One region of the Serratia sp. TSA_130.1 genome, then DNA from elsewhere that is predicted to be linked to it. Evidence: predicted binding sites of a transcription regulator. Region 1 holds the regulator's gene; each other region holds the start of a gene.

Region 1 (7,544 bases):
CGCTGCCGCCGGTCTGGCGCGAGCGGGCCTTGTCGACGCGGTAAAAACGCTCGGTCAGGCGCGGAAGGTGTTCGGCGGCGATGCCCGGCCCGTTGTCGCTGACCTGGAACTGCGCGCCATGCGCCGTCTGTTGCCAGCTCACTTCGATATGGGTGCCCTTCGGCGTGTGGTTGACCGCGTTGTACACCAGGTTAGACACCGCGCTGCGCAACTGGTCTTCATTGCCGAACACGTTGAGCTGTTCGTTCACCCGGAAGGTGATCTCATGATTGCCGCCGCTCAGCGATTGCGCCTCGCGCTGCAACACCCGCAGCATCAGCGGGATATCCACCCGCTCGTTCATGTCGACATTGGGCGCCGCCTCGATGCGCGACAGCGTCAGCAGTTGCTTGACCAGCCCGTCCATCCGGCGGGTCTGCTCTTGCATGGTGCTGAGCGCCTTGCTGCGCAGCGAACCGTCCTGCTCTTCGTCGCCCATCATCTCCAGGTAGCCCTGCAGCACCGTCAGCGGCGTGCGCAGCTCATGGCTGACGTTGGCGAAGAAGTTGCGCCGCGCGCCCTCCAGCTGGCGCATCTGGGTGACGTCGCGCGCCACCATCAGCAACTGCCCTTCGGAATACGGCATCACGCGGAATTCGACGTAGTGTTCGTTGTTCAACTGCAGCGTCAGCGGACGCGAAAACTCCTGCTGTTGCAGATAGTGGCTGAATTCCGGATAACGCAGCAGGTTAAGGATGTGCTGGCCGTTGTCTTCCGGCCAGCGGAAGCCGAGCAGATGCTGCGCCAGCCCGTTGCACCAGAAGATGTTGCCCTCGACGGTGGTCATCACCACCGCGTCAGGCAGCGATTCGGCCCCGCTGCGAAAACGCTTGATAAGCAGCGCCAGCTCGCGCCGGCGGCGGCGGTTGCGCTGCTGCATCTGATACAGGCCATAAAACAGCGGCTCCCAGCTCCAGCGGCCGGGCGGCGGCGTCATGCTGCGGTCGATCCACAGCCAATGGGAGAGTTTGAGCTGGTTGTAGAAATTCCACACCAGCGCAGCCAGCGCGGAGGCCAGCAGGAACCAGGGCAGATAACCGAAAATCAGCCCCAGCAGTAAGGCGGGCAAACAAAAAAGAGCCAGCTCCAGAGCCAGCCTCTTCCACGACAGACGTTCTAACACGGCATATTCTCCAGCGCAGCGCGATCAGTAGCGCGTTGAGAACCGGTAGCCGGTGCCCCGAACGGTTTGAACCATTTTATCATGCCCACTGGTTTCTAACGCCTTGCGGAGCCGACGGATATGCACGTCAACGGTACGGTCTTCCACATAAACGTTAGTGCCCCAGACGTGATTAAGCAACTGCTCACGGCTATAAACCCGCTCCGGGTGGGTCATAAAGAAGTGCAGCAGCTTGAACTCGGTCGGCCCCATGTCCAGCGCCTGATCGTTCGCCATCACGCGGTGGGAGGACGGGTCCAGGCTCAGCCCTTGCATTTCAATCACCTCCTCCACCGCCATCGGTGAAATGCGGCGCATGACCGCCTTGATGCGCGCCACCAGCTCCTTGGGCGAGAACGGCTTGGTGATGTAATCATCCGCCCCCACTTCCAGGCCGCGTACCCGGTCTTCTTCTTCGCCGCGCGCGGTCAACATCATCACCGGGATATCGCGGGTCAGCGCTTCGCGCTTCATATGTTTGATAAACTGAATGCCGGAACCCCCGGGCAACATCCAGTCAAGCAACACCAAATCAGGGAACGGCTCAGACAGACGCGTCACGGCGCTGTCATAATCCTCGGCTTCCAACGGTTGGTAACCATTTTGTTCCAACACAAAGCACACCATCTCACGGATCGGCGCTTCGTCTTCCACCACCAGTATGCGTCTTGCCATCGTCAATCCTGCCAATGTGTTAGCGACTTTTCGGGCGCCATTATGCGTCAGTTTTGTGACACTTTTATGAAAAAAACCGGCTGTTATAGGCAGTAAGCATAGCGATTATTTCCCGGCGCAAAGAAAAATCATTCCATGGTCATCGCCATTGCGCCGGGACAGCCGCCGCCGCGGCCTTTATAATCATCGCCATTATCTTTGCATCCGGGAGTGTCATGCGCCTGATCCACACCTCTGACTGGCATCTTGGCCAGTACTTTTTCACCAAAAGCCGCGCCGCCGAGCACCAGGCTTTTCTGAACTGGCTGATCGAGCAGATCGAGCAGCAGCAGGTGGATGCGCTGATCGTCGCCGGGGATCTGTTCGATACCGGCTCACCGCCCAGCTATGCCCGCGAACTGTACAACCGCTTCGTGGTGGAACTGCAGCGCACCGGCTGCCAGCTGGTGGTGCTGGGCGGCAACCATGACTCGGTGGCGACGCTGAACGAATCGCGGGAGCTACTCTCCTGCCTGAACACCACGGTGATCGCCAGCGCGCAGGGCGCTCCGGAACAGCAAATCGTGGTGCTGAACCGGCGCGACGGCCAGCCGGGCGCGGTGCTGTGCGCCATTCCGTTCCTGCGGCCGCGCGATCTGCTCACCAGCCGCGCCGGCGAATCCGGCGCACAGAAACAGCAGGCGCTGCAGGAAGCCATCGCCGAACATTATCAGACGCTGTATCAGGCGGCCTGCGAGCGCCGCGACCAGCTGGGCTTGCCGCTGCCGATCGTCGCCACCGGCCACCTGACCACCGTCGGCGTCACCACCTCCGACTCGGTGCGCGACATCTATATCGGCACCCTCGACGCCTTCCCGGCGCAGGCTTTCCCGCCCGCCGACTATATCGCGCTGGGCCACATTCACCGCGCGCAGAACGTCGCCAAATCGGAGCATATTCGCTATAGCGGCTCGCCGATCCCGCTCAGCTTCGATGAGCTGGGCAAAGCCAAAAGCGTCTTCCTGGTGGATTTCGCCGACGGCACCCTGCAGCGGGTTGACGCGTTAACGATCCCGCAGTTCCAGCCCATGCAGCTGATCAAAGGCGATCTGGCCGAGATCGAACGGCAGCTGCGGCAATTTGCCGACTATGCCGGCGAGCGGCCGGTGTGGCTGGATATCGAAGTGGCGACGCAGGACTACCTCAGCGACATCCAGCGCCGCATCCAGCTGCTGGCGGATGAGCTGCCAGTGGAAGTGGTGCTGCTACGGCGCAGCAAAGAGCAGCGCCGCCAGGCGATTGCGCAGCAGGATAAGGAAACGCTGAACGAGCTGAGCGTCAACGAAGTGTTCGAACGGCGCCTGGCGCAGGAGGCTGAGATGCCCGAAACGCGTCAACAGCGGATGCGCCAGATGTTCCGCCAGGTGGTCGAGGCGGTGCAGCATAACGCCGAGGAGACGAATTCATGAAGATCCTCAGCCTGCGGTTAAAAAACCTCAACTCGCTGCAGGGCGAATGGAAAATTGACTTCACCGCCGAGCCTTTCGCCAGCAACGGCCTGTTCGCCATTACCGGCCCGACCGGCGCGGGCAAAACCACCCTGCTGGACGCCATTTGCCTGGCGCTGTATCACCAAACGCCGCGCCTCAACGTCACGCCGAGCCAGAATGAGCTGATGACCCGCCACACCGCCGAGTCGCTGGCGGAGGTCGAATTCGAGGTCAAGGGCATCGGCTATCGCGCCTTTTGGAGCCAGCGCCGCGCCAAAAATGCGCCGGACGGCAATCTGCAGGCGCCGAAGGTCGAACTGGCGCGCCGCGAGGACGGCAAGATCCTGGCGGATAAGGTACGCGACAAGCTGGAGATCACCGCCGCCATCACCGGGCTGGACTTCGGCCGCTTCACCAAATCGATGATGCTGTCTCAAGGGCAGTTTGCCGCGTTCCTCAACGCCGACGCCAACGATCGCGCCGAGCTGCTGGAAGAGCTGACCGGCACCGAAATCTACGGGCGGTTGTCCGAACAGGTGTTCGAGTCGCACAAGCAGGCCAAAACCGACCTGGATGCGTTGCACCAGCGCGCCAGCGGCATCGAGTTGCTGAATGATGAACAGCGCCACTCCCTGACTGAACAGCTGACGGCGCTGAGCGCGCAGGAAAGTGCTCTCGGCGAGCAAACTCAGCAACAGCAACAGGCGCTGAGCTGGCTGCAGCAATGGCAACGCCTCCGGCAACAGCAAAACGAGGGTCAACGGCGGCTGGAAACCGCCCAGCGCGAGCAGGCCGAGGCCGCCCCGCAGTTGCAGCGGCTGGCGCTCAGCGAACCGGCCGAGAAATTGCGGCCGCTGCGCGGCGAACGCGATCGCTGCCGCACCGAGCTACAAACGATACAACAGCAGGCTGCCCAGCTGACGCAGCAACAGGAACAGCACTCGGCGCAGCTGGCACCGCTGCAGCAGGCGGTGGAAAAAGCCCGCCTGGCGCAGCAAACCCATGCCGAGCATATGCGGCAGCAGCAACAGCTGATCGATGAGCAAGTCGCTCCGCTTGACCACCAAATAGCCCAACTGCAGTCGACACAGGCCGAACGGCGACAGGCCGTCGATGCCGCCGCGCAGCAGTGCGCCCAGCAGCAAACGACGCTGGAGCAGCTCACCGCTCAGCGCAGTTTGCTGACGACGCAGGCCGCACAGCATCAGCAGCAGTTGAATGCGCTGAGCGAAGCGCTGGCCGCTCAACAGCAACAGCAGCAGGCGTTGGAGGCGCAAACGCCGCTGGCCCCGCTGCGCCAGCGCCTGAGCACCCTGGCAGACCTGCGCCCGACGCGCCAGCAGTTATTTACGCTCGCTTCCCTTTACCGTCAGACCCGCGAGCGTCTGGCCCGGCAACAGGCGGAGCACGCCGAGCGGCAAACGCAGCTCGCCGGGCTGCAACACCAGCTGGAGAACGCGCGTCAGCAATTCAAACAGCACAAGGCGCAGCTGCAGGAAGTGGAGCGGATCCACGAGCTGGAAAAACGCATCGTCAGTCTGGAAGCGGAGCGCGCCCTGTTGCAGAGCGGCGCCCCCTGCCCGCTGTGCGGCTCCACCAGCCATCCGGCGGTCGAGCAATATCAGGCAGTGCAGCCTTCGGCGACGGAACAACGCTTGGTTGAGATGCGCACCCTCGCCGAGAAACTGCAAACCCAGGGCACCGAGTTGCGCACCCGCTGTGAAGGCCTGCGAGAGCAGCAGCAACGCCAGCAGCAGGCTATCGCGCAGGATGAACAGCAGCTGGCTGCCCAACAGCAGCAGTGGCAGCAGCTCAGCGCACCGCTGGCGTTCGACTTTACGCTGGCGGAGAGCGAGCGACTCAGCGCCTGGCTGAGCGGCTGCGACGACGAAGAGCGGTGCGGGCAACACGCGCTGCAGCAGCATGAACAGGCGGCGCAGGCGGTACAGCAGGCAAAAGACGCGCTCGCCGCTCTGCAAACGCAGCAGCAGCAGGCGCAGCAACAGCTGGCGCTGCTCGAAGAGCGCTTTACGCTGCTGCAGAAAACCCATGCCGACAGCCTGCAACAGCAGCAAGAGCTGCAACAACGCTGGCAAGAAGGCGAGAAAACCCTCGCCGAGCGGCGTACGCAGCGGTTGGCGCTGTTCGGCGAACAGCGGGTCGCCGAGGTGCGGGAACAGCTGCGCGCCAAACAAACCGCCTGTGAACAGGCTTGCTTGCAGGCCGCCGAGCGGTGGCAAAAGGCGCAGGAGCTGCGCGAACGCCTGGCCGGCCAACAGGCCGGGTTACAACAACAGCACACCCAAATGCAGGAACGGCTGCAGCAGGCGCAGCAGCAATGGCAGCAGGCGCTGGCCGACAGCGAATTCGCCGATGAAACCGCCTTCGCCGCCGCGCTGCTGGACGACGCCCTGCGCCGCGAATTGCAGCAGCGCAAAGAGCAACTGCAACAGCGGCAGGTAGAGGCTGCGGCCCTGCTGACTCAGGCGACGCAAACGCTGGAGCAGCATCGGCTGAACCTCCCTGAATGGGTGGATGAAGCCAACGCGGATCTCGACGCGCTCACCCAATCGCTGGCCGAGCTGGCACAGCAGTTGAAGGCGCTGCAGCTGAGCCAGGGCGAACTGCGCAACCAGCTGGAAAGCGACGCCGCCCGTCGTCTCAATCAACAGGCGCTGTTCGAGCAAATCGCCCGCAGCCAGCAAGACTACGACGACTGGAGCTACCTCAACCAGCTGATCGGCTCGAAAGAAGGCGACAAGTTCCGCCGTTTCGCTCAGGGGCTGACGCTCGATCATCTGGTCTATCTGGCCAACCGGCAGCTCGGCCGGCTGCACGGGCGCTACCTGCTGCAGCGCAAAACCAGCGACGCGCTGGAGCTGCAGGTGGTGGACACCTGGCAGGCCGATGCGCTGCGCGATACCCGCACCCTGTCCGGCGGCGAGAGCTTCCTGGTCAGCCTGGCGCTGGCGCTGGCGTTGTCCGATCTGGTTAGCCACAAAACCAGCATCGACTCGCTGTTCCTCGACGAAGGCTTCGGCACGCTGGACGCCGAAACCCTCGATACCGCGCTGGACGCGCTGGACAGCCTGAATGCTTCCGGTAAAACCATTGGCGTGATCAGCCACGTCGAGGCGATGAAAGAGCGTATTCCGGTGCAAATCAAGGTGAAAAAGGTCAACGGGCTCGGCGTCAGCCGGCTGGAAGCGCACTTCAGGCTGGAATGATCCCGCGGCTCGCGGCGCAGAAGTGTGACCGCGGCGGCACTCCGCGGTGAAAAGCGTTGAGCCGCGGCGGGCACGGGTTATTATGCCAGCATAACAGGATTGTTACTGTATCCCCTCCGCCGCTCAGGCCGCAGGGCAGAAAGATAAAATACAGGCAAAACCTGACGCCCGGGATCGCTTCCGGGCGTCAGGTTTTTTCGTTTTCAGGATGCTGAAACACCGGGAAAAACCATGAAAATCGCTAAAATACTCAATAATAACGTGGTGATTACGCTGGACGACCGTCAGGCAGAGACGGTGGTGATGGGAAAAGGAATCGGCTTTAAAAAGAAGCCCGGCGATACGCTGGACGAAAGCCTGATCGAAAAGGTCTTCACCCATAACGGCGGAGAAATCGCCGAGCGCTATAAAGAGCTGCTCGCCGAGATCCCATTGGCCTGCGTCACCACCGCCGACAGAATCATCACCCTCGCCCGCGAACGCCTGCCGGGCAAGCTGCATAACATCGTCTACATCACGCTGACCGATCACATCCACTTCGCCCTGCAGCGCCATGCGCAAGGGCTGGATATCAAGAATGCGCTGCTGTGGGAGATTAAAAAACTCTATCCGGCCGAATTCGCCGTCGGGCTGGAGGCGCTGGCCCTGATCGCACAGCGGCTGGATACCGTGTTGCCGGAGGACGAAGCCGGATTTATCGCCCTGCACCTGGTCAACGCTCAGCTTAACGACGAGATGCACAACACGCTGCACATTACCCGCGTGATGCAAGAGATCCTCAACCTGGTCAAGTACCATTTCCGCTTTGATTACAACGAGGAATCCCTGAGCTACCACCGGTTCGTCACCCACTTGAAATTTTTCGCCCAACGGCTGCTGGGGAAAAACTACGTCGACAGCGACGACGATTCGCTGTATCAGGTGGTGAAAGAGAAGTACCCCGAGTCATTCGCCTGCGCCGGTAAGATCAAC
Region 2 (7,544 bases), on a different contig from region 1:
GTCACCGGCCAGTGGGTGCTGGGGGAAAGCAACGGCTTCGCCGCCACCATCAGCACCATGCAGCTGACCATCTGGCTCGTGACCTTCCTGGCGATGCTGGCGCTGACGCTGTTTATCCGCTATTCGCGCATGGGCCGTGCCTGCCGCGCCTGTGCGGAAGATCTGAAGATGGCCAGCCTGCTGGGCATCAACACGGACCGGGTGATCTCGCTGACCTTCGTCATCGGTGCGGTGATGGCGGCGGTGGCCGGGGTGTTGCTCGGCCAGTTCTACGGCGTCATCAACCCTTACATCGGCTTCATGGCCGGTATGAAAGCCTTCACCGCCGCGGTTCTGGGCGGCATCGGCAGCATTCCGGGCGCGATGATCGGCGGCCTGGTGCTGGGCGTGGCGGAAGCGCTGACCTCCGCCTACCTGAGCACCGAATACAAAGACGTGGTGTCGTTCGCGCTGCTGATCGTGGTGCTGCTGATCATGCCGACCGGCATCCTCGGGCGTCCGGAGGTTGAGAAAGTATGAAACTCAATCTGCTCAATGCGCTGATCGCCACGGCGGTGCTGTTCGTGATGGCGTCGTTCCTGATGGGCATGCAGCTGAGCCTGGACGGCACCAAACTGGTGGTGCACGGCGCGGCGGAAGTGCGCTGGATGTGGATCGGCATCGGCTGCGTCATCGTCTTTTTCTTCCAGCTGTTGCGCCCGCTGCTGCAGCAGGGCCTGAAAAAGGTCTCCGGCCCGGCGTTCGTGCTGCCGAGCTTCGACGGCACCACGCCGCGGCAAAAGCTGCTGGCGGCTCTGCTGCTCGTCGCGGCGGTCGCCTGGCCGTTCCTGGTGTCGCGCGGCACGGTGGATATCGCCACCCTGACGCTGATCTACGTGATGCTGGGCCTCGGCCTCAACGTGGTGGTGGGCCTGTCCGGTCTGCTGGTGCTCGGCTACGGCGGTTTCTACGCCATCGGCGCCTACACCTATGCGCTGCTGAATCATTATTACGGCCTCGGCTTTTGGGAGAGCCTGCCGCTGGCGGGTATCGTCACCGCCGCCTTCGGCTTCCTGCTCGGTTTCCCGGTGCTGCGGCTGCGCGGCGACTATCTGGCGATCGTGACGCTCGGCTTCGGTGAGATCGTGCGCATTCTGCTGCTGAACAATACCGAGATCACCGGCGGGCCGAACGGCATCAGCCAGATCCCGAAACCGACCTTCTTCGGCCTGGAGTTTAACCGCAGCGTGCGCGACGGCGGCTGGGATACCTTCCATAACGTCTTCGGCCTGAAATACGATCCGAGCGATCGCATCGTATTTTTGTACCTGGTGGCGTTGCTGCTGGTGGTGCTGACGCTGTTCGTCATCAACCGCCTGCTGCGCATGCCGCTCGGGCGCGCCTGGGAAGCGCTGCGCGAAGACGAGATCGCCTGCCGCTCGCTGGGCCTCAGCCCGACGCGCATCAAGCTGACCGCCTTTACCATCAGCGCCGCGTTCGCCGGGTTTGCCGGCACGCTGTTCGCCGCGCGCCAGGGGTTCGTCAGCCCGGAATCCTTCACCTTCGTCGAGTCGGCCTTCGTGTTGGCGATCGTCGTACTGGGGGGCATGGGCTCGCAGTTAGCGGTCATTCTGGCGGCGATCCTGCTGGTGGTGTCGCGCGAGCTGATGCGCGATCTGAATGAATATAGCATGCTGCTGCTGGGGGCGCTGATGGTGCTGATGATGATTTGGCGGCCGCAGGGGCTGTTGCCGATGAAGCGGCCGCAGCTGAAGCTGCAGGCGGCGGACATTCACGCGGGCAAGGGGGAACAGGCATGAGCGTTCAACCTTTACTGCAGGTGGAAGGCCTGTCGATGCGTTTTGGCGGGCTGCTGGCGGTCAACAATGTCGCGTTGACGCTCAATGAAGGCGAAATCGTGTCGCTGATCGGCCCCAACGGCGCCGGTAAAACCACGGTGTTTAACTGCCTGACCGGTTTCTACCGCCCGAGCGGCGGCACCATCAAATTGCGCGATCGCCATCTGGAAGGGCTGGCGGGGCAGGCCATCGCCCGTATGGGCGTAGTGCGCACCTTCCAGCATGTGCGGCTGTTCCGTGAAATGACGGTGATTGAGAACCTGTTGGTGGCGCAGCATCAGCACCTGAAAAGTGGCGTGTTCGCTGGGCTGCTGAAAACCCCGGCCTTCCGCCGCGCCGAAGCCGAGGCGCTGGCGCGCGCGGCGGAGTGGCTGGAGCGCGTCGGCCTGCTATCGATGGCCAACCGTTCGGCGGGCAACCTGGCCTACGGGCAGCAGCGTCGGCTGGAGATCGCCCGCTGCATGGTGACCCGGCCGGAGCTGCTGATGCTGGACGAACCGGCCGCCGGTCTGAACCCGAAAGAGACCGACGAGCTGGATCATCTGATCGTCGAGCTGCGCGATCGGCATAAGGTCTCGGTGTTGCTGATCGAGCACGACATGAAGCTGGTGATGGGCATCTCCGATCGCATTTACGTGGTGAATCAGGGCACGCCGCTGGCGCAGGGCACACCGGCGGAGATCCGCAACAACCCGGACGTGATCCGGGCTTATTTGGGCGAATAATAATATGTTGTCATTCAATCAGGTATCCGCCCATTACGGCAAAATTCAGGCGCTGCATCAGGTCAGTCTCACGATTAGTCAGGGCGAAATCGTGACGTTAATCGGCGCCAACGGCGCCGGTAAAACCACGCTGCTCGGCACCCTGTGCGGCGAACCGCGCGCCAGCGAAGGCAGCATCGTCTTCCAGGGGCAGGACATCACCCAGTGGCAAACCTCGCGCATCATGCGCGAAGCGGTGGCGATCGTGCCGGAAGGGCGGCGCGTCTTCTCGCGCATGACGGTGGAAGAAAACCTGGCGATGGGCGGCTTCTTCGCCGATCGTCACCAATATCAGCAGCGCATCGAACGGGTGTTCACGCTGTTCCCGCGCCTGCTGGAGCGCCGAAGCCAGCGTGCCGGCACCATGTCCGGCGGCGAACAGCAGATGTTGGCCATCGGCCGCGCGCTGATGAGCCAGCCGAAGCTGCTGCTGCTCGACGAACCTTCGCTTGGGCTGGCGCCCATCATCATCCAGCAGATTTTCGACATCATTCAGCAGCTGCGGGAAGAGGGCATGACCATCTTCCTGGTGGAGCAAAACGCCAATCAGGCGCTGAAATTGGCGGACCGCGGTTATGTGCTGGAAAACGGCCGCGTGGTGTTGGAAGATACGGGGGCTGCATTGTTAGCCAACGAAGCAGTGAGGTCGGCGTATCTGGGCGGTTAATCCGCCCCCCTACGAATTAAAATAATCAGGTACGAGAAGAAGAAATGAAGACAGAAGGGTTACTCGCGCAGCGCATCGTTAACGTAAAAAGTTCGGCCATCCGTGAATTGCTTAAGCACAGCAAGATGGAACACGTCATTTCGCTGGCGGGCGGCATCCCCTCTGATGCGTTGTTCGATTTCGAAGGATTGAGCATCGCCACCCAGCAGGCGATCACCGAACAGCCGAAAAGCGCATTCCAGTATGGCCTGACCGAGGGCAGCCCGCTGCTGCGTGAGCGCATTTGCGCGCTGTGCGCCGAGCGCGGCGTCACCGCGCGCGCAGAAGAGGTGATGGTCACCGCCGGCTCTCAGCAGGCCCTGGATTTGGTGATGCGCGCCATCGTCAACCCGGGCGACGTGTTCGTGGTGGAGCGCCCGACCTACCTGGCGGCGCTGCAAACGCTGGAACTGGCGGAGGCCAACATCATGTCGGTCTCGTCCGACAGCGACGGCATGGTGGTGGAAGAGCTGGCCGAGCTGCTGAAAACCCAGCGCATCAAGGGCGTGTACGTGGTGCCGAACTTCGGCAACCCCAGCGGCATCACCCTCAGCGCCGCGCGCCGCGAACTGCTGGTGAAGCTGGCCGCCGAACATAACTTCCTGATCATCGAAGACGATCCGTACGGCGAGCTGCGTTTCACCGAAGAGCGCCACCCGACGCTGCATCAGGTGTCGCAGCAGGTGCTGGGCAACACCGACCACATCATCTATACCTCGACCTTTTCCAAGATCCTGGCGCCGGGCCTGCGTTTGGGCTGGGCGATCCTGCCGCCGTTCCTGCTGCATAAAGTGGCGATCATCAAACAGGCGGCGGATCTGCACGCCAGCGCCCTGTCGCAGAGCATCGTCGAATGCTACCTTGGCCTGGATCGCCTGCCGGCGCAGATCGACAAGATCCGCGCCGCCTATAAACACAAGGGCGAGATCCTGGCCGGTTTGGTGGAGCAGGAGCTGGGCGACTACATCACCTTCGATAAACCGAAGGGCGGCATGTTCCTGTGGGCGCGTTTCCGCCAGCCGTTCAACGCCACCGAATGGCTGAACACCACGCTGCAGCAGGGCGTGGTGTTCGTGCCGGGGGAATACTTCTTCTCCGACAACCCGGATCGTTCGACCTTCCGCCTGTCGTTCGCCACCGCCACCGAGCAGCAGATGCAAGAAGCGGTCGCGCGCCTGCGCCGTTCGCTGTAATCCTCGCGGCGGCGGAGCCCATGCCCGCCGCCGACATCAAACCGCCATCTTCACTTCACTTTGCCGTCATGTGGCTGTCATCTAACGGTTATTTTTCTGTCATCCGCGCATGGCATGTTAGCTTCCGAACAAAAAACTGATTCTTTTCGCTCACGCGCTTTTACACCAGCTTTTTCAGGAGTTAGGCATGCTCACCTACGCTATTCGCAAAACCACGCTGTGCGTCGCATTGACCCTGGCGGTCAGCGCACAGGCGCTGGCGGCGACAGAAATCCCGTTCTGGCATTCGATGGAAGGCGAACTGGGTAAAGAAGTGGACTCTCTGGCGGATCGCTTCAACCAGTCGCACAGCGACGTCAAGATTGTGCCGGTTTATAAAGGCAACTACGAACAGAGCCTGGCGGCGGGCATCGCCGCTTACCGCTCCGGCAAGGCGCCGGCGATCCTGCAGGTTTACGAGGTGGGCACCGCCACCATGATGGCCAGCAAAGCCATCAAACCGGTCTATGAAGTGTTTAAAGAGGCCGGCATCAACTTCGACGAGTCGGTGTTCGTGCCGACGGTGGCCGGCTATTACACCGACAACAAGAGCGGCCATCTGCTGTCGCAGCCGTTCAACAGCTCCACGCCGGTGCTGTACTACAACAAAGACGCCTTCAAAAAGGCCGGCCTGAACCCGGAACAACCGCCGAAAACCTGGCAGGAACTGGCGGCGGATACCGCCAAACTGCGCGAAGCCGGCATGAAGTGCGGTTACGCCAGCGGCTGGCAGGGCTGGATCCAACTGGAGAACTTCAGCGCCTGGCACGGCGTGCCGTTCGCCAGTGAAAACAACGGCTTTGGCGGCACCAGCGCCAAGCTGGAGTTCAACCAACCGCTGCAGGTCAAACATATTGCGCTGCTCGAAGCGATGAACAAGAAGGGCGACTTCACCTATTTCGGCCGCAAAGACGAATCCACCGAGAAGTTTTATAACGGCGACTGCGCCATCACCACCGCCTCATCCGGTTCGTTGGCGGACATCAAGCACTACGCCAAATTCAACTACGGCGTCGGCATGATGCCGTACGACGCCGACGCGAAAAATGCGCCGCAAAACGCCATCATCGGCGGGGCCAGCCTGTGGGTGATGAACGGCAAAGACGCCGCCACCTACAAGGGCGTGGCCGAATTCCTGCAGTACCTGGCGCAGCCGGAAATCGCCGCCGAATGGCACCAGAAGACCGGCTATCTGCCGATCACCACCGCGGCTTACGATCTGACCAAGCAGCAGGGCTTCTACGACAAGAACCCGGGTGCTGACGTCGCCACTCGCCAGATGCTGAACAAGCCGCCGTTGCCGTTCACCAAGGGCCTGCGCCTGGGCAACATGCCGCAGATCCGCAGCGTGGTGGATGAGGAGCTGGAAGGCGTGTGGACCGGCAAGAAAACGCCTCAGCAGGCGTTGGACGCCGCCGTGCAGCGCGGTGACGTGCTGCTGCGCCGCTTCGAAGCTTCGACCAAGTAACCCCGCGTCGCGGGCCCGGTAGACCGGGCTCGCGTCTTCACGCCGATCCTTCCGTACCCGATTAATGGTTTAACTGCTATGTCATCTTCCCGTCCCGGTTTCGGCTGCAGCTGGTTGCCCTATGCGCTGGTGCTGCCGCAGCTGCTGATTACCGCCGTCTTCTTTTTATGGCCCGCCGGCGAAGCGCTGTGGTATTCGGTGCAGAGCCTCGATCCGTTCGGCCTGTCCAGCCAGTTTGTTGGGCTGGATAACTTTAAACAGCTGTTCCAGGATCCTTACTACCTCGACTCGTTCTACACCACGCTGTTCTTCAGCTTCCTGGTGGCCGGCATCGGGCTAGCGGTTTCGCTGTTCTTCGCTGCGCTGGTGGACTACGTGCTGCGCGGCAGCCGCCTCTATCGCACGCTGATGATCCTGCCCTACGCGGTGGCGCCGGCGGTGGCGGCGGTGCTGTGGATCTTTCTGTTCAACCCCGGTCTGGGGTTGATCACCCATTTCCTCAATGGTCTGGGCTATAACTGGAACCATGCGCAAAACAGCGGCCAGGCGATGTTCCTGGTGGTGCTGGCCTCGGTATGGCAGCAGATAAGCTATAACTTCCTGTTTTTCCTCGCGGCGCTGCAGTCGATCCCGCGTTCGCTGGTGGAAGCGGCGGCCATCGACGGCGCCGGCCCGGTGCGGCGTTTCTTCCATCTGGTGCTGCCGCTGATCGCGCCGGTGAGCTTCTTCCTGCTGGTGGTCAATCTGGTGTACGCCTTCTTCGATACTTTCCCGGTGATCGACGCCGCCACCGGCGGCGGGCCGGTGCAGTCCACCACCACGTTGATCTACAAGATCTACCGCGAAGGCTTCGCAGGGTTGGATCTTTCCAGTTCCGCCGCGCAGTCGGTGATCCTGATGTTGCTGGTGATCGGCCTGACGGTGATCCAGTTCCGCTTCGTTGAACGTAAGGTGCGCTACCAATGATTGAGAATCGACGCGGGCTGGATGTCTTCAGCCATGTGATGCTGATTATCGGCGTGCTGGTGGTGCTGTTCCCGCTGTACGTGGCCTTTGTCGCCGCCACGCTGGACGACAAACAGGTGTTTCAGGTGCCGATGACGCTGGTGCCCGGCGGCCACCTGTGGGAGAACATCCGCAACATTTGGCAGGGCGGCGTGGGCAACCTCAAAGTGCCGTTCTCGCTGCTGCTGCTCAACAGCGTGATCATGGCGCTGGCGATCACCTGCGGCAAGATCGCGGTGTCAGTGCTGTCGGCTTACGCCATCGTGTATTTCCGTTTCCCGCTGCGCAGCCTGTTTTTTTGGCTGATTTTCCTCACCCTGATGCTGCCGGTGGAAGTGCGCATTTTCCCGACGGTGGAGGTGATCTCCAACCTCAACCTGCTGGACAGCTATACCGGCCTGACGCTGCCGCTGATGGCCTCGGCCACCGCGACCTTCCTGCTGCGCCAGTTCTTCATGACGCTGCCGGATGAGCTGCTGGAGGCGGCGCGCATCGACGGCGCCGGGCCGATGCGTTTCTTCTGGGACATCG
Region 3 (7,544 bases), on a different contig from region 1:
TGGCGCCGGTGATCGGCGGCGCGCTGGCGATGGTGTTCGGCTGGCGAGCCTGTTACGCCTTCCTGCTGGCGCTGTGCGCCTGCGTCGCCTTCGCGATGTTCCGCTGGCTGCCGGAGACCCGTCCGGTCCAGACAGAAAAACGCCGCATGCTGGCCAGTTTCCGCCAGCTGTTGAGCGACAGCACCTTCAGTTGCTATCTGGTGATGCTGATCGGCGCGCTGGCGGGGATTGCGGTATTTGAAGCCAGCTGCGGCGTGTTGATGGGCGGTGTGTTGGGGCTGAGCGGCCTGACCGTCAGCATCCTGTTCATTCTGCCGATCCCGGCGGCGTTTTTCGGCGCCTGGTACGCCGGGCGCGACGGCAAGACCTTCCACACCCTGATGTGGCATTCGGTGATTAGCTGCCTGCTGGCGGGAGCGATGATGTGGATCCCGGGCTGGTTTGGCGTGATGAACATCTGGACGCTGATCGTGCCGGCTGCATTGTTCTTCTTCGGCGCCGGCATGCTGTTCCCGCTGGCGACCACCGGGGCGATGGAGCCGTTTCCCTATCTGGCCGGCGCGGCGGGCGCGTTGGTGGGCGGCATGCAGAACATGGGCTCCGGTCTGGCGACCTGGCTTTCCGCCATGCTGCCGCAAACCGGGCAGTTCAGCCTCGGTTTGCTGATGTTCGCGATGGCGGTGCTGATCCTGCTGTGCTGGTGGCCGCTGTCCAACCGGATGCAGCATCAGGGACACACCGCATAACGACAGGGCGCCATTCGGCGCCCTCATTCCGTTGACAAAGGGGAGAAAAAGCGTGGTTTCCCCCCCCTTTGCGGGGATCAGCCGAAAATCAATGAATTGATTTTCCTTGTTTTCTATTTGCTGCTCTCTGTCAACCCGGCAAGGGCATGAGGTTTGTCATCAATCATCAGGGCGCCCTTCGGCGCCCTGTTTCGTTACAGCAGAAACTCGTGCAGCGCCGGGTCTTTGCGATCCAGATAGTGGGTCGAACGGATACGGCGAAGGGTGCGCGACTTGCCGCGGATCAGTAACGTTTCGGTCGTGGCCATGTTGCCCTTGCGGCTGATGCCCTCCAGCAAATCGCCCTTGGTGATGCCGGTGGCGGAGAAGATGACGTTGTCGTTGCGCGCCATCTGGTCCAGGCGCAAGACCTGACCGGCCTCGATGCCCATCTCACGGCAGCGCGCCAGCTCCTGCTCGCCGAGGCGGCGGTTCTCGGGGCTGTCGCCTTTCACTTCATGGCGTGGCAGCAAACGCGCCTGCATGTCGCCGTCCAGCGCGCGGATCACCGCGGCGGAGATCACCCCTTCCGGCGCGCCGCCGATGCCGTACATCACATCGACCTCGCTTTCCGGCATGCAGGTGAGAATGGAGGCCGCCACGTCGCCGTCAGGAATGGCGAACACCCGCACGCCCAACTGCTGCATCTGCGCGATGACGCCGTCGTGGCGCGGTTTGGCCAACACGATGACCGTCAGCTGTGACAAGGGTTTGTCCAGCCGCGCGGCGACGTTCCGCAGGTTCTCCGCCAGCGGCAGATTGAGATCGATGGCGCCGCGCGCCGCCGGGCCGACCACCAGCTTCTCCATGTACATGTCCGGCGCGTGCAGGAAGGTGCCGCGATCGCCCACCGCCAAGACCGCCAGCGCGTTGGACTGGCCCATGGCGGTCATGCGGGTGCCTTCGATCGGATCGACCGCGATGTCGACCGCGTCGCCCTGGCCGCTGCCGACCTGCTCGCCGATATACAGCATCGGCGCTTCGTCGATCTCGCCTTCGCCAATCACGATGCGGCCATCGATATCCACCTTGTTGAGCATGATGCGCATGGCGTGAACCGCCGCGCCGTCGGCGGCGTTCTTGTCGCCGCGTCCCAGCCATTTGTAGCCCGCCAGCGCGGCGGCTTCGGTAACGCGGGAAAATTCGATGGCTAATTCACGTTTCATGGCAAACCTGTCTGTGAGAAAGGGAAGAAAATATCGGCAAAGTCTATCACAGCGCGGCGGCGGCGGGGCGGGGCAAAAAAAAGCGCCGCCCGCAGGCAGCGCAATTTGGGGGTAACGGCAAGGCTGGGTTTAATCGTGATCTTCCCATGCCTGCGCGCGAGCCACCGCTTTTTTCCAGCCGCTGTAGCGGTAGTTGCGTTCGGTGGTTTCGATGCTTGGGCGGAATTCACGCTCAATCACCGCTTTGCTCTTCACTTCATCCAGATCGTTCCAGTAGCCGATGGCCAGGCCCGCCAGGAACGCGGCGCCCAACGCCGTCGATTCACGCACTTCAGGGCGCTCTACGCGGGTGCCGAGGATATCGGACTGGAACTGCATCAGGAAGTTGTTGGCGACCGCGCCGCCGTCCACGCGCAGCGATTGCAGGCGGGTGTTGGCGTCGGCCTGCATGGCGTCCAGCACGTCGCGCGTCTGGAAGGCGATGGATTCCAGCGTGGCGCGGATGATGTGGTTACTGTTGGCACCGCGGGTCAGGCCGAAGATGGCGCCGCGGGCATACGGATCCCAGTAGGGCGCGCCCAGGCCGGTGAAGGCCGGCACCACATAGACGCCGTTGCTGTCTTTCACCTTGGTGGCGAAATATTCGGAGTCGGCGGCGTCGCTGATCAGTTTCAGCTCGTCGCGCAGCCACTGGATAGACGCACCGCCGATGAACACCGCGCCTTCCAGCGCATAGTTCACTTCGCCGCGCGGGCCGCAGGCGATGGTGGTCAGCAAACCGTTTTTCGAGCGCACCGCTTCTTTGCCGGTGTTCATCAGCAGGAAGCAGCCGGTGCCGTAGGTGTTCTTCGCCATGCCCGGTTGAACGCACAGCTGGCCGTACAATGCCGCTTGCTGGTCGCCGGCGATACCGGCGATAGGAATACGCGTGCCGCCCTTGCCGCCGATGTTGGTCTGGCCGTATACCTCGGAGGAAGGACGGACTTTCGGCAGCATGGCGCGCGGAATGTCCAGCACTTCCAGCATGCGTTCGTCCCAGTCCAGCTCGTGGATGTTGAACATCATGGTGCGTGAGGCGTTGGTGTAATCGGTGACGTGTACGCGCCCCTGGGTCATCTTCCACACCAGCCAGGTATCGACGGTGCCGAACAGCAGTTCGCCGCGCTTGGCGCGCTCGCGGGCACCTTCGACGTTGTCCAGGATCCATTTCACCTTGGTGCCGGAGAAGTAGGGGTCAACCACCAGGCCGGTGTTGTGACGGATGTACTCTTCCAGGCCGTCGCGCTTGAGCTTCTCGCAGATGTCGGCGGTGCGGCGGCACTGCCAGACGATGGCGTTGTAGACCGGCTTGCCGGTCTCTTTTTCCCAGACGATGGTAGTTTCGCGCTGGTTAGTGATGCCGATGCCGGCGATTTGATCGGAATTGATGTCGGCCTTCGCCAGCACTTCTACCAGCGTCGAGCTTTGCGACGCCCAAATCTCCATCGGGTCGTGCTCAACCCAGCCGGCCTTTGGATAGATCTGCGGGAATTCGCGTTGCGATACCGCAACGATGTTGGCGTCGTGATCGAGCACGACGGCGCGTGAGCTGGTGGTCCCTTGGTCGAGTGCGACAATGTATTTTTTTTCTACAGTCATGGTAATTATCCTGCTGTTGTTAACCGTTTAAAACTGCACCCATCACGCTTTACGCTGCTGGGTCTTGGCGTCGGGCTCTTCTTCCGTCACGCAGACGTCGCACGGCAGGTGGCGGCCAATCAGCGCGCGGTAACCGAAAGCGCCCAGGCCACAGCCGACGATAGGGGCGAAGATCGGCACCAGGAAGTACGGGATGTCGCGCGCGCCGGTGAAGGCGACTTTGCCCCAGCCGGCCAGGTAGGCGAACAGTTTCGGCCCGAAGTCACGCGCCGGGTTCAACGCAAAGCCGGTCAATGGTCCCATGGAGGCGCCGATCACGGCAATCAGAATACCGATCAGCAGCGGCGCCAGCGGGCCGCGCGGAATGCCGTTGCCGTCGTCGGTCAGCGCCAGGATCAGGCACATCAGGATCGCAGCGATCACCATTTCTACCAGGAAGGCCTGGCCGACGGAGATGTGCGCGTTAGGGTAAGTCGAGAAGATGCCGGCCAGTTCAAGGCTTTCGTTGCTGCCGCGCACCATATGGTGAGCCGCTTCGAAGTCGAAGAACAGGTTGTAGTACAGCCCGTAGACCAGGGCGGCGGCGCAAAAGGCGCCGGCGATCTGCGCAATGATGTAAGGCACCACTTTGCGCCCGTCGAAGCAGGCGAACAGCCACAGGGCGAGGGTGACCGCCGGGTTGAGATGCGCGCCGGAAATGGCGGCGGTCAGATAGATGGCCATGGCGACGCCGAGGCCCCAAATGATGCTGATTTCCCACTGGCCGAAGCTGGCGCCCGCCAGTTTCAGTGCGGCAACGCAGCCTACGCCAAAGAAGATCAGCAGCGCCGTGCCGAGAAACTCGGCGATGCACTGGCCTTTTAATGTCGGACTGGTGGTTTGGCTCATAATGTTGGTGTCCTGCAAAACGGCGGTTGTTGGTTTATAGGCTCAGCCAGGTATACATCTGACCTATGGGCACAGTTTTTTTCATCTCGTCCAATTATTGAATGAGGACGTGATGTAAATTTATCGTTAACGAACATAAACGAGAAATAGCGAAATCAAAATGTGTGTGGCGCGTCATAAAATTGAGCGATTTCGCGTCGTTCAGTGTTCTTTCTGAGCCATAAAAGTGTGATCTGACCAGTGGTTTAGCGAGGGGCGTTAACAACTCGCGGCGGCGGGGATTTTCAGTTTTTACTGATGGCGAGGGCAGGAAAATTGCAACAGACTGCGCGATGATCCGGTATGTTGCTAGACAGGCGGAGACTGGCTACTTACAATCGTTTTTAACGAATCGAGACTGGCGCGCCTTCCGTAACGGCGCGCGTCACTGAGCGCGATGCAATATTCGCAGTAGCTGCAGCCGACGTTGCGGCCGCTACTTATAGATGTACGCCTTGCTATCATGAGGGGACTGAAGCATGTCATTTGAAGTATTTGAGAAACTGGAAGCAAAAGTACAGCAGGCGATTGATACCATCACCTTGTTGCAGATGGAAATTGAAGAGCTGAAAGACAAAAACAACTCTCTGTCGCAGGAAGTGCAGGCTGCCTCCGGCAACCACGAAGCGCTGGTGCGCGAAAACCAACAGCTGAAAGAAGAACAGCACGTATGGCAAGATCGCCTGCGCGCGCTGCTGGGCAAAATGGAAGAGGTTTGATTCCTTACGCCATGCAGCAACGAAAAGGGCGCCTGAGGCGCCCTTTTTCATGTCCGAAAATCACTCGATGTCGAGCGGGTCTTCGGAGAGGATGATGCCGGTGTTGTCGGCATACAGGTGGTCGCCGGAGAAGAAGGTGACGCCGCCGAAGTTGACGCGGATATCGCTTTCGCCCACGCCTTCGCTTACGGCACCCGCCGGGATCGCCGCCATCGCCTGAATGCCGATGTCGAGCTCTTCCAGATCGTCCACCTGGCGCACCGCGCCGTACACCACGATGCCTTCCCATTCGTTCTGGGCGGCCAGGCGCGCCAGTTCGGCGTTGATCAGCGCCCGGCGTACCGAACCGCCGCCGTCGACCAACAGCACGCGGCCGCGACCGTTTTCTTCAAGCAGATCGAATAACAGGCCGTTATCCTCAAAGCATTTCACCGTGGTGATCTGCCCGCCAAATGAAGTACGCCCGCCAAAATTGGAGAACAGAGGTTCAACAACGTTCACCTCTTCATGATAGATGTCGCAAAGTTCGGAAGTATCGTATTTCATAGGATTTTACGTCTGTTTGCCGCAGGAATGTTCAGTATATCCCTTTATTCGCCCTGTTGGCAAAATCATCAGTTTTTAACTGAGCGCCACGCCGATGGCGAACAGCAGGTTGGCCAGCAACGCCGCCTTGACCATATGCTCCAGCATCGGCCGCATGCCGACCGGCGTCGGATCGCGCAGCACGCGCAGGCCGTGGCGCACCAGCAGCGGGATCGCCAGCACGAACAGCCAACCCCACAGGCTGTGGAGGTTGAACAGCGTAAACAGCGCGAAACACAGCACCGCGCCGCCGAGCAGCAGGGCGTGGTAAATGCGCGCCTTGTGCGGGCCGAGACGCACCGCCAGCGTATTCTTGCCGTTTTCGCGATCGCTTTCGATATCGCGCAGATTGTTGATGTTGAGTACCGCCGTCGCCAGCAGGCCGCAGGCGGTGGCCGGTAGCATCACGACGCTGTCGAAGGTGTGCGTCTGCAAATAGTAGGTGCCGGCCACGCTCAGCCAGCCGAAGAACACCAGCACCGAGATGTCGCCCAGCCCCAAATACCCGTAGGGTTTGTTGCCGACGGTGTAGGTGATGGCCGCCACGATAGACAGCCCGCCCAGCACCAGGAAGCCCACCACGTCGCTGGGTTGCTCGCAGGCGACGGCGATCAGCGAACAGCCGGCGAGGGCGATCAGCACTACCGTCACCACCAGCGCCCGTTTCATCTGCGCCTGGGTGATCATGCCCTTTTGCATGCCGCGCAACGGCCCGATGCGATCTTCTTTGTCGCTGCCTTTGACCGCATCGCCGTAGTCATTCGCCAGGTTGGAGAGGATCTGCAGCAGACCGGCGGTCACCAGCGCCAGCAGCGCCACTTCAGGTTTCAGGCTGCCGTGCCAGGCGGCGATCGCCGAGCCGACCACGATGGAGGCAAAGGCCAACGGCAGGGTGCGGGGGCGTAGACTTTCGAGCCATGCGGAAATCGGGGTGGTGGAGGTTGATGAGCTCATGTTTCGCTTCTGTCAGTAAGTTGCGGTGTCCGTTAGAAATAATTGTGGGAGGCAATGCCTCCCACACAGATGACTGACAAGACAATGATTGAGCGATTATAGGATAAAACGACTCAAATCTTCATCCGCCACCAGTTCATCCAGATGACTGCGCACGTAATCCGCATCAATTGTAATGGATTGGCCATTAATTTCACTCGCATCGTAGGAAATATCTTCCATCAGACGCTCCAGCACGGTGTGCAGACGACGCGCGCCGATGTTCTCGGTGCTTTCGTTGACCTGCCACGCGGCTTCGGCGATGCGGCGGATGCCGTCGGCGGTGAACTCGATATTGACGCCTTCGGTGCCCATCAGCGCTTTGTACTGTTCGGTCAGCGACGCGCTCGGCTCGGTCAGGATGCGCTCGAAGTCTTCGGTGGTCAGCGCCTGTAGCTCAACGCGGATCGGCAGACGGCCCTGCAGTTCCGGGATCAGATCCGACGGATTGGCGGTCTGGAACGCGCCGGAAGCGATGAACAGAATGTGGTCGGTTTTCACCATGCCGTGCTTGGTGGACACGGTGCACCCTTCCACCAGCGGCAGCAGATCGCGCTGCACGCCTTCGCGGGAAACGTCCGGGCCGGAGCTTTGGCCGCCGCGCTTACAGATTTTGTCGATCTCATCGATAAACACGATGCCGTGCTGCTCAACCGCTTCGATCGCCTGCTCTTTCAGCTCTTCCGGGTTCACCAGCTTGGCGGCTTCTTCTTCCACCAGCAGCTTGAAGG

Evidence for each region. Region 1 encodes PhoB, which activates phosphate uptake and scavenging genes when phosphate is short. Its sites were predicted from a motif close to CTGTCATAAAACTGNCNNAT; they were not measured.
Region 2: a site for PhoB is predicted at 4,576-4,595, ahead of ugpB (sn-glycerol-3-phosphate ABC transporter substrate-binding protein UgpB). Genes of this name have one in related genera too.
Region 3: a site for PhoB is predicted at 4,649-4,668, ahead of ACUTQY_RS22975 (MIP/aquaporin family protein). Genes of this name have one in related genera too.

Annotation. Positions count from the first base shown of each region.
Region 1 covers NZ_JBQZFS010000002.1:1,123,751-1,131,294, forward strand. The annotation lists gene phoR (phosphate regulon sensor histidine kinase PhoR) at 1-1,162, opposite strand, end outside; gene phoB (phosphate response regulator transcription factor PhoB) at 1,187-1,876, opposite strand; gene sbcD (exonuclease subunit SbcD) at 2,092-3,324, shown strand; gene sbcC (exonuclease subunit SbcC) at 3,321-6,572, shown strand; gene licT (BglG family transcription antiterminator LicT) at 6,804-7,544, shown strand, end outside.
Region 2 covers NZ_JBQZFS010000006.1:251,052-258,595, forward strand. The annotation lists gene livH (high-affinity branched-chain amino acid ABC transporter permease LivH) at 1-519, shown strand, start outside; gene ACUTQY_RS20070 (high-affinity branched-chain amino acid ABC transporter permease LivM) at 516-1,799, shown strand; gene livG (high-affinity branched-chain amino acid ABC transporter ATP-binding protein LivG) at 1,796-2,563, shown strand; gene livF (high-affinity branched-chain amino acid ABC transporter ATP-binding protein LivF) at 2,568-3,269, shown strand; gene ACUTQY_RS20085 (aminotransferase-like domain-containing protein) at 3,314-4,501, shown strand; gene ugpB (sn-glycerol-3-phosphate ABC transporter substrate-binding protein UgpB) at 4,689-6,008, shown strand; gene ugpA (sn-glycerol-3-phosphate ABC transporter permease UgpA) at 6,087-6,974, shown strand; gene ugpE (sn-glycerol-3-phosphate ABC transporter permease UgpE) at 6,971-7,544, shown strand, end outside.
Region 3 covers NZ_JBQZFS010000009.1:31,080-38,623, reverse strand. The annotation lists gene emrD (multidrug efflux MFS transporter EmrD) at 1-746, shown strand, start outside; gene glpX (class II fructose-bisphosphatase) at 941-1,951, opposite strand; gene glpK (glycerol kinase GlpK) at 2,081-3,589, opposite strand; gene ACUTQY_RS22975 (MIP/aquaporin family protein) at 3,632-4,477, opposite strand; gene zapB (septal ring assembly protein ZapB) at 4,996-5,235, shown strand; gene rraA (ribonuclease E activity regulator RraA) at 5,296-5,781, opposite strand; gene ACUTQY_RS22960 (1,4-dihydroxy-2-naphthoate polyprenyltransferase) at 5,857-6,774, opposite strand; gene hslU (HslU--HslV peptidase ATPase subunit) at 6,871-7,544, opposite strand, start outside.